Regions from separate parts of the Vibrio chaetopteri genome, predicted to be linked through region 3. Evidence: predicted binding sites of a transcription regulator. Region 3 holds the regulator's gene; each other region holds the start of a gene.

Region 1 (3,200 bases), 1.0 Mb from region 3:
AGATAGGAGCTATCCAAGAGCGGTAAAAAGAAGGCCCAGTCGCTATGCGACTAGGCCTTCTAAAAGGTGTTAGCTTCTTAACTTACAAGCATTAAGGCTGATGCCTGCTTTTTTATTGCTTGAATATTTCCCGCACTAAAATAGCTGTCACTCCTGCGCAGGCAGGAGTCTACTCAACACGCACACCAAGCCTCAATTAGATTTCTGCCTACGCAGGAATGACGGCGCTGTGGGGGGTAGTATTCCGATTATTAGTGACTACAACAACACCAAGTAAGTCATAAACAGCGCCGACAACACATAGATCACCGGGTGAACCTCTTTGCCCTTACCTGCCACAACCATACTAAACGCATAGCTAATAAAGCCCATTGCCATGCCGTTTGCAGGAGAGAAGCTCAGCACGGTAAACATGATGGTAAAGAAGGCAGCAATGCGAGACTCTTTCTTATCCCACTTGATATCCCCTAAGCGGCCAATCATGTAAATGCCTACCACCACCATTGCTGGCGCCACCATGGCCGCTGAGAACAAGGAGAATAGCGGGTAAAGGAACAGTGACACAAAGAACAAGCCTGCTACCACAACCGCCGCGAGACCAGTTCTCGCACCTTGAGAAGAGGCAATGCCCGATTCAGAGAATGCCGTTACCGACGTTGTGCCAAGCAGCGAACCCATCACAGTGCCACCTGCGTCAGCGACGAGTGCTGAGCGCGCATTTGGCACCTTGCCATCTTTGTCGATGATGCCTGCATCGCGGCCCACGCCCACTATCGTGCTCAATCCATCAAAGAAGTCGACAATCAAGAAGATAATAACGATAAACAGCAAGTCGAACATCTTCTCTGCCGTTAGGCCAGAAAAATCAAAGATCGCACCAAAGCTACCAGCCATGCTTGGCGGCATTGCCACAAGCTGTTCTGGAATTGGTGCGTTTGCCGTGCCCATAAAAGTGTCGGCAAGGATAGTCAAAATAATAGCGGAGATGAATGAGATAAATGTCGCCAGCTTGATATCGCGAACCATACAACCAAGCGCAATAAAAATACTGATGTAAGCGATCATGACCTGAGGGTTTAGAATATCGCCCATACTCACCAAAATGATTGGGTTTGAAACGATGATACCTGCGTTCTTAAGACCCAAGAACGCAATAAACAAACCGAGTGAAACCGTAATCGCCAACTTGAGGTCTTCTGGAATCGACTCAATCATCGCCTTACGGATCTTAGTCATCGATAAAATCAAATAGATGATGCCTGAGAAAAAGATGCCAAGCAGTGCCTCATGCCAAACCAGCGCTACCGAACCACTTAACAGCATGCCTTTGAAAAAGCCGTTCATGCTCATACCAGGAGCAAGCATCACCGGATAGTTGCCAAACACACCCATAATCAGCGTCGCAAACGCCGCCGCCAGCGCCGTTGCGGTAAATACTGCACCGCGATCCATACCAGGAATATCGCCCAAAATAGCCGGATTGACCGCCAAAATGTAGCTCATCGCTAGAAAGGTAATAAAGCCTGCGTACACCTCAGTGCCAATCGTAGACTTACGCTCACTCACCTTGAAGGTCGCTTCGATAAAGGAAGGGTTGGTCTGTCTCTGACCCGCTAATTCTGCACTCACAGTGGTACCTTTTAAGATAGAAAACACGCCGACGCAAACGTATGCGCAATAAGAATATTGGCGCGAATTCTAATTGCTGACAGGAATAAATCAACACTTTTCGAACTAGCTTCAAAGCCTTACAAAACAACACCTTGATAAATAAGCAAACGTTTGCCACTTATGTCTTATTGAATTCATAAAAAACGCAAATATCGGAACCTAGCAGTTCGTCTCCTATACTGCTGAAATACGCTAAGAAACAGGATGGGCATGCATGCCAACCGCGATACGTAACTTAACCCTGAGAACCCAAACATCATTGATTGTATTAGGGTTACTCATCGTTGTTCTAACCATGAGCTATCAAGTGATCCGCTCACTCGTGGATAGAAATGCGGAGGCCACCAAAACCATCGAACTTCTCAACGTCGCTCATTCGCTTGATAACATTGCTCACCACTTTGCTGTCGAGCGCGGGCTATCTGAAGGTTATAAATCTAATCTAGATGAAACCACCAAACAAAAACTCATTACGGCAAGAGCGCAAGCCGATAAAGCAAGCGAGCAATGGCGGAGCTTATCCAGCAAGCACAGCGACATCGAACAGGCTTTCAGTGAGCAAATTCAATTACTTGATCGTGCTATTGAGCATACCGTGATGGTAAGGGAGTTCGTTGATCATGGTGTCGGCGAATATTCCTTCAAGCACTACTCAGGGCTTATCGAGCAAGCATTAACTATTTATGATGCCCTTGTCAGTTCTATCGAATCCCCAGACTTAGTTGATGATTTACTGCATCATGTCCATTTGCTTTGGCTCAAAGAGCGCGCAGGGCAATCTCGCGGCATTCTCAATGGTATTTTTGCAGCGCCTGAGCAAGCCATCTCAAACGATAAGATGATCGATGCGGGTTATTACATTCGAAGTTTCGATTGGAATCTGCGCTTACTGCGTCAACATGCGCCAGAGTCCCTCTACATGCCTATTATCAATTGGGGTGTCCATAAGCAAATTGATGACATTGAATCAACGTTCGTCACATCAGGAACACTTGAGGATGGGCTTGAGGATATTACCCCCGAGTTTTGGTTCCCATTAGCGACACAGCGAATCGAACGGATCCGCTCGATTCTCGATTTACAAAATCAGCAAATATCTCAACAAGCGATGCAGACCGTATTGAACACAAATCGCAATTTAGTGCTTGGTGCACTTGGTCTGGCTCTGGCCATCATTTGTTTAGTGGTGTTGCTTTTTATGTCTCGGCAGTTGGTGCAAAGATTAGAAGCTTTACTAGACGCCACCAAACATGTAGGTCAAGGCGATTACAAAATATCACTCCCTCAGCACCACTTTAATCAAACCGATGAAATCAGCCGCCTGAGTACCGGCTTTATTAATATGGCGGATTCCTTAGCCCTCAAAGAGCAACAAATGCTTGAACATAACCAGCAACTACAACAAGCAACGGAAGAAGCACGTTCGGCGGCGCACGCAAAAAGCGAGTTTCTCTCTACCATGAGTCATGAAATCCGCACTCCAATGAATGGGGTGATTGGTATGACTGACCTGCTGCTCGATACCGAAC
Region 2 (3,200 bases), on a different replicon from region 3:
ATGAAGGTTCGTAGGATTTACGATTCGGACAACCAAACCCTGATGTATCTGTCATACTCAACCAAAGAAACATCAGGCAGCTTTAAACATAGCTTGTCGACCGTTCCTTTGTGGGGAACTAAAGCCTACGTAGAATCTCCGGTAGACGTTCAACAGTAGTCTTCGACATAAAGTCAGCTCTTTTCTTTAGAGCTGACTTTTTAGTGACAGGTTCGCTTCAACTTACATCGATCACACTCGGTAATGTGGCCTTGTTTGTCACAATAGACCAACGTCATGTTTTTTCCTTCCCTTTCACGTTTCACCGTCATTAACGCACCATCCGCTTGGGCGACAAGTAACCCCGTATTCCCATCAGTAAGCTGAGAAACCCCAAGACTAATATTGATGGTAAACTTTTGACCTTCTGAAGAAACAAATTCATGCTCGGCAATGCTGACACGAATTCTCTCCGCCACCCTATATGCAGCAAGTAACGATGTGAGGGGTAACAACAAAGCGAACTCATCACCGCCGAAACGGAAACAATAGTCTTCTTCGCGTACCGATGACTCCATTAGCTTGGCAACATTTTTAAGAACATAGTCGCCAATGCTGTGACCATAGCTGTCATTGATGTGTTTAAAATTGTCGACATCGAGCATGACGTATGAGAGTGGCCTGTTATGGCGAACGTGAGCGGCAATTTCTCGCTTCAATTGCAACTCTAAGTAACGGCGATTGTAAACGCCAGTCAGAACATCTCGAATGGCTAAGTATTCATATTCATCTCGCTTGGCGATCGACTCTGTAATGTCGATAGCCAAGCCAAAAATTCCCGCCACATTGCCTTCGTAATCATAAATCGGTGTTTTGAGGATTTGATAATGATGCGTCTCACCATGAATATCCGTGCTTTTTTCAACTTGTGACAGCGATTGTCCCTCGAGCACTTTTCTGTCGTGTTGAATAAGATCATGGCACTGTTGGAGATCAAAAAACTGGGCGTCGTCACCACCAACAATCTCTTCGGCAGGTTTACCAAATAAACGCGATACTGCGTCGTTAACGTAGGTGTAGCGTGCATGTTGGTCTTTGACAAAAAAATAGCAATCTAAGCGACTTAATACCGCTCTAATTTCGTCGACTGTCAGATTCTTCATGTCCATAACCTGCGCCCTCAACCTTACCCTAACAATGAACAGTATTGCATATTGACACACTTTCCGTACGGCAATCGGTTCAGTTTGTGACCGCTGACCTAGATAGCACGCGCCCCAAAACTGAAGCAACTCACACATTCAATGCAATTTCATGAAACACAAATAAACTTCTTGTGATATCATGCCGCCAAATTTTGAGCCGCTAGCCTTTATTATGAAATTTCCTGGACAACGTAAGTCAAAACACTATTTCCCTACCAGCAAGAAAGATCTATCGGTCAGTCAGGCGCAGTCAGCGCCAAAACTGTATCGCCCAACGATTGTTGGTGTCGGTCAAACCATCGTTGATATCGAAGCACGTGTTGATGACGACTTCTTAGCGAAATACGACTTGAGTAAGGGACACTCGCTAGTCCTAGAAGAGAGCAAAGCGGACGCTCTTTACGCCGAACTAGTCGAGAAAGAACTGATCACTCACCAATTCCCGGGTGACACGATTGGCAACACTCTACACAACTATTCAGTTCTCGCTGACAGTAAGTCTGTGCTGCTTGGTGTCATGTCAAAAAATATCCAAGTAGGTTCTTACGGCTACCGTTACCTTTGCCGTACTTCTTCAAGAATGAACCTTAACCACTTGCAAACTGTCGATGGCCCTATTGGTCGTTGCTATACCTTGATCACCGATGACGGCGAGCGCACCTTCGCAATTAACGAAGGCGAAATGAATCAGCTACGTCCAGAAAGTATCCCTGAATCAGTGTTCAATAAAGCGTCTGCACTAGTCGTATCTTCTTACTTGATGCGTGGTAAACCCGAAGACCCAATGCCACAAGCAGTTGCTCGTGCGGTTGAACTCGCCAAGCAGAAGTCAGTGCCAGTCGTGCTCACACTTGGTACTAAATGGGTAATCGAAGGCAACGAGAAATTCTGGCAAGACTATATTCAAGAAAACGTCACTATTCTGGCGATGAACGAAGAAGAAGGTGAAGCATTGACCGGCTTTGCCGAACCACTAAAAGCGGCAGATAAAGCGCTAGACTGGGTTGACTTGGTATTGTGTACTGCAGGCCCTAACGGCTTGTACATGGCTGGTTACTGTGACAACGTGACTCTACGTGAAACCACCCATGATTTGCTATCATCTGAGCACTTCAGCGATTTCAACCAATTTGAGTTCAGCCGAGCTATGCGCAAGCAAGATTGTGCCGATCCGCAAAAAGTGTACTCGCATATTGGCCCTTATCTGGGTGGTCCATTGGAGATCAAAAACACCAATGGTGCTGGTGATGGCGCTCTTTCTGCATTACTACATGATATGACGGCTAACTCATTCCACAGCAAGAACGTATCAGACTCAGACAAGCACGTTGCACCATGTTTAACGTACTCGTCGCTTTCACAAATTTGTAAATACGCGAACCGCGTAAGCTACGAAGTACTCACCCAGCATTCTCCTCGCCTAACACGCGCTCTTCCAGAAAGAGAAGACAGCCTGGAAGAAGCTTACTGGGATCGTTAAAAAAGGGCTTCGGCACTTTTTTTGTTTCTAAATTATACAGCTATTGAACAGCTGGTTAATATTAGTTCAGGCCGCTGAATATTTAGCTTTACAAAGCATATTTAACCAGTATCATCCTGACGCAAACGTTTTCCTCAATAATTTTGTGGCTTTTAAGGACCGTTAATGCTTTCCGATATCGATATCTGTCGTACGACGTCACTCTCCGCTATTTCTGACATTGCCAAGCAAGCAGGCTTGCTCGAGCATGAATATCATCCGCAAGGTTATCACAAAGCTAAAATCACTTGGGACGCGGTCTTTCGCCTCAAAGACAACCGTGATGGCAAGCTAATCGTTGTTACAGCAATTACCCCTACTCCTCTTGGCGAAGGCAAAACCGTGACAACTATCGGTTTGTCTCAGGGTCTAAAAAAGCTCGACAAGTCGGTGATGGCTTGTATCCGCCAACCTTCTATGGGACCCATTTTCGGTGTTAAAGGTGGTGCTGCTGGCGGAGGCTATTCGCAAGTTGCCCCAATGGAAGAGCTAAACCT
Region 3 (3,200 bases):
GTTTTCGAGCGTAAGATGTTGACCAAAATTAACGCCTAAAAATACGATGATGGCAACCAGTACTAATCCAAGTATTAGCTTCTTGCTCATGACGATATCCTTTGTAATGTCTTAGTATTAGTGTAGTAGAAAGGGAGTGTGACCTTTTCCTTTCATCTAATACGAAAAAAATCAGCCATAAGGCTGATTTTTTATTGGGAAAACCAAGGGTTAGTTGATTAAGCTAGCAAGCTCTTCTCGTTTGGTTTGTGGTATCACAGACCAGTGAGTGCCGTTGATGGCGCCTTCTAGTGCCCATAGTAACTCGAGCCCAACTGAGCTAGAGTGGGTTCTTTGGATGGCTTTAAATGCCTCAACAGCGCCGTGCTGCTGTAGATCGCCCACAGATTCGATACCGGCTTTTTTAAGCATACGCTCAGTTGCCAGTCGTAAATTAGGAAGATCCTTTAATCGGTTTGGCTTCGCTTCAGACTGCTGCTCTTTTTCAGTTTTTGCAAACGCGAGCGCCTGTTTAGCATGAGTCAAGATAGCGTCTTGATCTTGCCAACAATCGTCTGGTAGTGCGAAGTACTTGGTTACCACGGGAAATCCACGCTTTTTATAAACGTATGGTTTGTAACCTAGCTTTTTAAAGGTGGAAATGGTCTGACGGTCAGTTCTGATATGTAATTTGTTATTCACTGCTAATGCAAACATCGTATCGTCTACGAAGATGCCAAATCCGCCGAACATGGATCGAGACTTTACTCTTCCAAGCTGAGCGAATAACTGCATTGAATCTTTTAGTATAGGATTATCCATGCTTATTCTTTTCTCGGTGTTATTGATTGTGTCACCAAAATCAGGTCCGAGAGTATAGCAAACGGGTGTCAGAGCTCTGTTAAGCCACTGCTATAACTGAGTCTTTGCCCTTGCCATCGGCAACCCCGCTACCTATCAATAAAAATTGGTTTAGGCCGGTGGCTTTGCGTCCCACCCTTTCAGATGGTTTGCCCTGTGCGTGACACATATAGCATATAGGAAAACTACGTAAGTTATTGATATGTGATCTTTGGAAATGTGATCTTAGTTCAAATAATGTTTGGTTGTTTGTGCCTCAAGGTGAATAAAAAATTGACAGCAGTAGGGGGGAATTTTGAATAGAGATCAAAAAGTGCCGAAATCGGCACTTTTGTCAGCGTTAGGTTAGGGCTTTGACAGAGTCACGTTCTACAATTTCTGGGTGCATTTCAAAAATGCGTTTTTCGTGACCTTTATCTTTGATTCGTTCTAGTAGAATCTCAAAGGCATTTTTACCAACACGTCGCTTCGGTTGGTGAACCGTTGTCAGCGGTGGCGAAAAGTATTCAGCCAGTTCAATATTGTCATAACCGATAACAGAGATATCTTCAGGTACGTTTACACCAAGCTGTTGAAGGCGACTCATAAGTCCAAATGCCATTGTGTCATTAAAACAGAACACGGCCGTTGGTCTCTCTTCCATTGCGGCGATGCGGTTAGCGGCGATTACCGCAGTATCACATTCAAAGTTACCTTCAAGAATACGATCTTCTTTCATCTCAATGCCGGCTTCCGCCAGTGCACGTTTATAGCCGATGATGCGTTCTTGGCATACCGCTTTTTCTAGGTGACCACTTAGACAGGCAATATCGGTATGACCTTTCTCAATCAAAAACTTAGTCGCTAGATAGCCACCTTCCTCTGAATTATCGATGATCTTATCGGCTTGAGAGCTCTCTGGACCCCAATCCATGATCACTTTTGGAATGTCTGCGTGACGGTCAAGCATCTCAAGAAGCTCTTCAGTCAAGTCGGAACACATCACCAAAATACCATCGACGCGTTTTTCTGCCAGCATGCGAATGTAGTCACGCTGCTTCTCGTAAACACCACCTGTGTTACACAAAATCAGTGTATAGCCTTGGCGATAGCAGTAACTTTCAACGCCATCGATAACTTCTGAGAAAAATAAGTTGGTCGATTGGGTGACCAACATACCAATGGTTTTAGTCGAATTGCACTTCAGGCTACGAGCAACAGCACTAGGCGCGTAGTTGAGTTCATCGACCGCCGCCATCACTTTTTCTTGCGTTGCTTCTGCAACAAAACGAGTTTTATTAATTACATGGGATACTGTGGTCGTGGAAACGCCAGCAAGTCGGGCGACATCTTTAATGGTTGCCATAGTGATATCCTATTAGTCGCGGCTTATTGAATTAGTGAGTAAACGTTTGTGCCGCTTTAATTTTAGTGGTTCCAGCGCTTTTGTGAATAAACGGATGTAAAAGCGGAAACCGGCAAGTGTATGCAAGCCTAGGCAGAATCAACAAATTGAGCTCAAAGCTCGATATTGCCACCTAAGTGGAGATGATTTTCTGTAATACCAATGGGCGATTGCATTTAAACGGCGAATTGTAGTCGCAGCTTAGTGAGCTGGCAATCATTTATCCCACAAATTTATAACTAAGGCGCAAAATTGACTCAGATGACTGAAAACCACGTTTGCGCCTTTAGTATGTGTCGCACCTATCAGTTGAAATCGGAGTTAGTCGTTTTCATCCGCAAGGTAGGTCAGGTCTAACAGACAGAAGGCGTGCAAGAGGCTTGCAGCAGCAGAGTAGAAGCCAAATTCATCAAACTGTTGGCACTTTTTAACAAACTGAGGCAACCAACTCATGAGATGAGTATTGATGAAGTCCGCTTGTTCGTGCAGTGCGTCGTTCTCCAGTTCGTTCGAACGGATGATAAGGTTACCTAGAAAATCGAGTTCGATGGCAAGGTGATCCGCTGGCTCATTGAGATCTTTATTTACTGCAATACCGTACTTGGCGAGTAGATCTGCCATTTCTTGCGCAGGTTGGTCGTTGAGTAGGCCAGAAGTACCAATGTACATTGAGGCATAAGGCAGTGCGCCATGCTTGTCGGTCTTTAAAAACAGATCACAAAAATCGGCAGAGAGCTCCAATTGAGCATCTTCACGTACTTGCAATCTATTGAGCGAATCAGTGAAGGTTTTGATTGGCTCCGACAGCGATGGGTTTTCACCAAGTCCGGTTAGAAACGAACGTATTTCTGGGCTGTGGTATTTGCTTAGCTCATCGTCGGTCAGCTCAGAAGCAAACAAGCTTGATAGCCACCAATAGATTTCCGCACGTTGCTCATTAAATGCTTTGATTTCTTGCATTTGTATTGTCTCCAAA
Region 4 (3,200 bases), 1.5 Mb from region 3:
CAAATCTTCTAAGCTCTCACCATAGCCATTGTAATTGACCAAGGTGCCCAACTCTTTCAGTGCTTCGCGCTGCTCGCGGCTAAGTCCTAAATCAGACGCCAAGCTCTCAGCGCTTGCGAGCATATTGTCACCATACGCGGCCACGATTGCCCAGAGCCTGAACTGCCCTTGTAACTGCTGGTCAACAATCAGCGCAGTACAAGTGTTAGCATCGAGGTCAATATGGGCCTCAAGATGAGGGCTATCAGGAATAGCAGAGGCTTTGTGGTGATCGATATAGGTAATAGCAACATGATGATCCAAAAGCTCATTGAGCGCGGCTTGGTTCTTATCCATGGAGATATCCAGCACAGTCACCGAGCTTGCCTGCTCAACGGGCACACGCTGAAGTAAGGCGATATCACGCTTGATACCGGAGATGAGTATCGCGGTTTTAGGCTGCGCTAAACGCAATTGCAGTAGGGCTAATATGCCATCGGCATCGCCATTAAATACGTCATAGTGCACAGTCACACTCATCCTTTCATCGTCCCTGAAACCACAAACCCTACTAATAAAGTAGGGTTTGTAACAATACGAATTGGCTATATATCATGCCGTTAGCGAGTTTAACTCGTAGTCGAGCCCATCATACGCACGCCATCTTCGAGTAACGTCAGTTGCTCTTTGCCTCTTGAGGTCGCCAGTGGTTTCACCACATGAATCATCTGCAGCATGCCTTGTTGGATCACTTCTTCCGTAATCTTGGTGCGTGGTGACATTGCCGACTGATAGCTTAGCCAACCGACTGCCATCATGTGTAATGTCGTGACTAAAGACTTCAGCTCTTTCTCATTTAGCGTCAGTAACTCCAACTCAACAAAAGCACGTAAGATGTTAATAAGATTACCTTGTAGGCGTTCTTGTACATCAATGTACTCTTCGTGCAATTTGGGGTCGCGCTGAAGAATTTCCGGCAAGTTAGCGTAGAAGAAACGGTACTTCCACATCAGCGTGAAAATGGAATCTAGGTAGTGCTTTAGTAGCGCTAAGCTCTCTTGCTGACCTTGTACCGGAGTGAAGCGCTCAATAAGCTCTTGCGAATAGAGGGCAAAAATCTCACGAACGATCTCTTGTTTGTTTCGGAAATGATAGTAGAGATTGCCTGGGCTGATCTCAATGTGCGCCGCAATATGGTTGGTTGTCACGTTGCGCTCGCCATCTGAATTGAACAAGTCGAGGGCGGCGTAGACGATTTTGTCACGTGTTTTCATTCTAACTTTTCCTTTCCCTAGTTAGACTTAGTATACGTCTTGAACTAGTACACGAAAAGTTAATAGATTGTGAGATTCACTGGTTAGACCAACGGACACAAAAAAAGCACTCAATTTGAGTGCTTTTCAGTCATGCATATTGGCTAAGTAGACAATTACTCTACTTCGTCCATTTTACCTAGTAGGTTGCGAATGCGCTCTTGCCATTGGCTGTGCTCACGTTGCATCTGCTCAGACTTTTGCTCAAGTTCTTCACGGCTGCTGCGTAGTTCTTCAGCTTGCGATGCAAGTTGTGCTTTCTCTTCTTTCAATTCCTCAACTTCCATCTGAAGAAGAGCGATTGTGTCCACTGCAGTTTGAATTTTTGCTTCTAGTTGTTCCAGTACTTCAAAAGACATCTCGGCCTACCCTTGTTTAATCCTGTGAAATGAAAATGCTTCATCCTATAGTGCCCCATTCTACTCAGCCTAGAGAAGATAGACACGCTCTATATTGCAGATTTTTCACTATTCGGTCAAAAAAGCGCCGCAAACTCACCCAAGCTTTACCTACCAAGCACAACAGAGCAAAGTTTTGTTTGTCACGATGCTCAATCATTCAAGATTTTAGCGACAAGATCGCGTCCGAACAGAGAAAAAGGCAAACGTTTCCCTTTTGATATGCTAGAATTCGCGCCGTAAATCATTTGTCAATTTTCATTAGATTGGAGTCAGTATGAAGCGCGATTTAGCAATGGCTTTTTCACGAGTTACCGAAGGTGCCGCCCTAGCAGGCTATAAGTGGCTAGGCCGAGGCGACAAAAATGCTGCCGATGGTGCAGCGGTGGAGGTCATGCGCAGCCTACTGAACAAGACCGATATCGAAGGCGAAATCGTTATTGGTGAGGGTGAAATCGATGACGCACCTATGCTGTACATCGGTGAACAAGTGGGTATTGGCGGTGATGCTGTCGACATCGCTGTTGATCCTATCGAAGGAACTCGCATGACGGCGATGGGTCAATCCAATGCCCTTGCAGTGCTTGCCGCTGGTGAAAAAGGCAGCTTCTTGAAAGCGCCAGACATGTACATGGAAAAACTCGTGGTAGGGCCTGGCGCGAAAGGCGTGATTGACCTTAATAAACCACTGACTGAAAACCTAAAAAATATCGCAGCTGCACTAGGTAAAACCTTAGATACGCTAGTAGTGACAACGCTTGCTAAGCCACGCCACGACGCCGTCATTGCCGAGATGCAAGCGATGGGTGTTCGCGTTTTCGCTGTGCCAGATGGTGATGTTGCCGCTTCTATCCTTACTTGTATGCCAGATAGCGAAGTGGATGTCATGTACTGTATTGGTGGCGCGCCAGAGGGCGTAGTCTCTGCTGCGGTTATCCGCGCACTAGACGGCGACATGAATGGCCGACTACTGCCACGCCACGTTGTTAAAGGCGATACTGAAGAAAACCGTGCCGCAGGTGAAGAAGAGCTAGCTCGCTGCGCTGAAATGGGTGTTGAAGCAAACATCGTACTGCGTATGGAAGATATGGCTCGTAGCGACAACGTCGTCTTCTCAGCGACCGGCATTACCAAAGGTGACCTACTTGAAGGCATCACTCGTCAAGGCAACATCGCAACGACTGAGACCTTGCTGATCCGTGGACGTTGCCGCACGATTCGTCGCATCAAGTCTACGCACTATCTAGAGCGTAAGGATCCGGAAATCCGCGACATCATCCTATAAGTCAATAAAACTTTGTCAAAGGCGCTGATGGTTATCAGCGCTTTTTTTATATCTATGCAAGTCGATACTGCTGGAATGCCAACCTCAAGATTGTAAATCATTTGCTTTATTAACCTTATCCGCCATAATACCCCGACTATCTTTACCTCAGGCTGAACAAACGAACGGATTCACTGATGAAAGCCACCGACCACATCATAGACATCATAAAACGCGAAGGCGCTG

What was found. The regulator PurR, encoded in region 3, represses purine synthesis genes. The targets are predictions, from matches to a motif close to TNANGNAAACGTTTNCNTNA.
Region 1: a site for PurR is predicted at 1,771-1,790, ahead of PG915_RS01710 (NCS2 family permease). Genes of this name have one in related genera too.
Region 2: a site for PurR is predicted at 1,209-1,228, ahead of PG915_RS23665 (inosine/guanosine kinase). Genes of this name have one in related genera too.
Region 4: a site for PurR is predicted at 1,889-1,908, ahead of glpX (class II fructose-bisphosphatase). Genes of this name have one in related genera too.

The regions. Positions count from the first base shown of each region.
Region 1 covers NZ_CP115920.1:355,607-358,806, reverse strand. Annotated here, with positions in the region: partial or broken gene PG915_RS01715 (IS4 family transposase) at 1-73, shown strand, start outside; gene PG915_RS01710 (NCS2 family permease) at 259-1,629, opposite strand; gene PG915_RS01705 (response regulator) at 1,886-3,200, shown strand, end outside.
Region 2 covers NZ_CP115921.1:1,746,556-1,749,755, forward strand. Annotated here, with positions in the region: gene PG915_RS23655 (CreA family protein) at 1-159, shown strand, start outside; gene PG915_RS23660 (sensor domain-containing diguanylate cyclase) at 201-1,148, opposite strand; gene PG915_RS23665 (inosine/guanosine kinase) at 1,357-2,664, shown strand; gene PG915_RS23670 (formate--tetrahydrofolate ligase) at 2,830-3,200, shown strand, end outside.
Region 3 covers NZ_CP115920.1:1,372,168-1,375,367, forward strand. Annotated here, with positions in the region: gene PG915_RS06225 (TVP38/TMEM64 family protein) at 1-90, opposite strand, end outside; gene PG915_RS06230 (TfoX/Sxy family DNA transformation protein) at 211-801, opposite strand; cyclic di-GMP riboswitch class I at 917-1,004, opposite strand; gene purR (HTH-type transcriptional repressor PurR) at 1,181-2,185, opposite strand; gene torD (molecular chaperone TorD) at 2,546-3,184, opposite strand.
Region 4 covers NZ_CP115920.1:3,413,662-3,416,861, forward strand. Annotated here, with positions in the region: gene PG915_RS15725 (DHH family phosphoesterase) at 1-507, opposite strand, end outside; gene PG915_RS15730 (TetR/AcrR family transcriptional regulator) at 609-1,253, opposite strand; gene zapB (cell division protein ZapB) at 1,409-1,651, opposite strand; gene glpX (class II fructose-bisphosphatase) at 1,968-2,975, shown strand; gene PG915_RS15745 (helix-turn-helix transcriptional regulator) at 3,152-3,200, shown strand, end outside.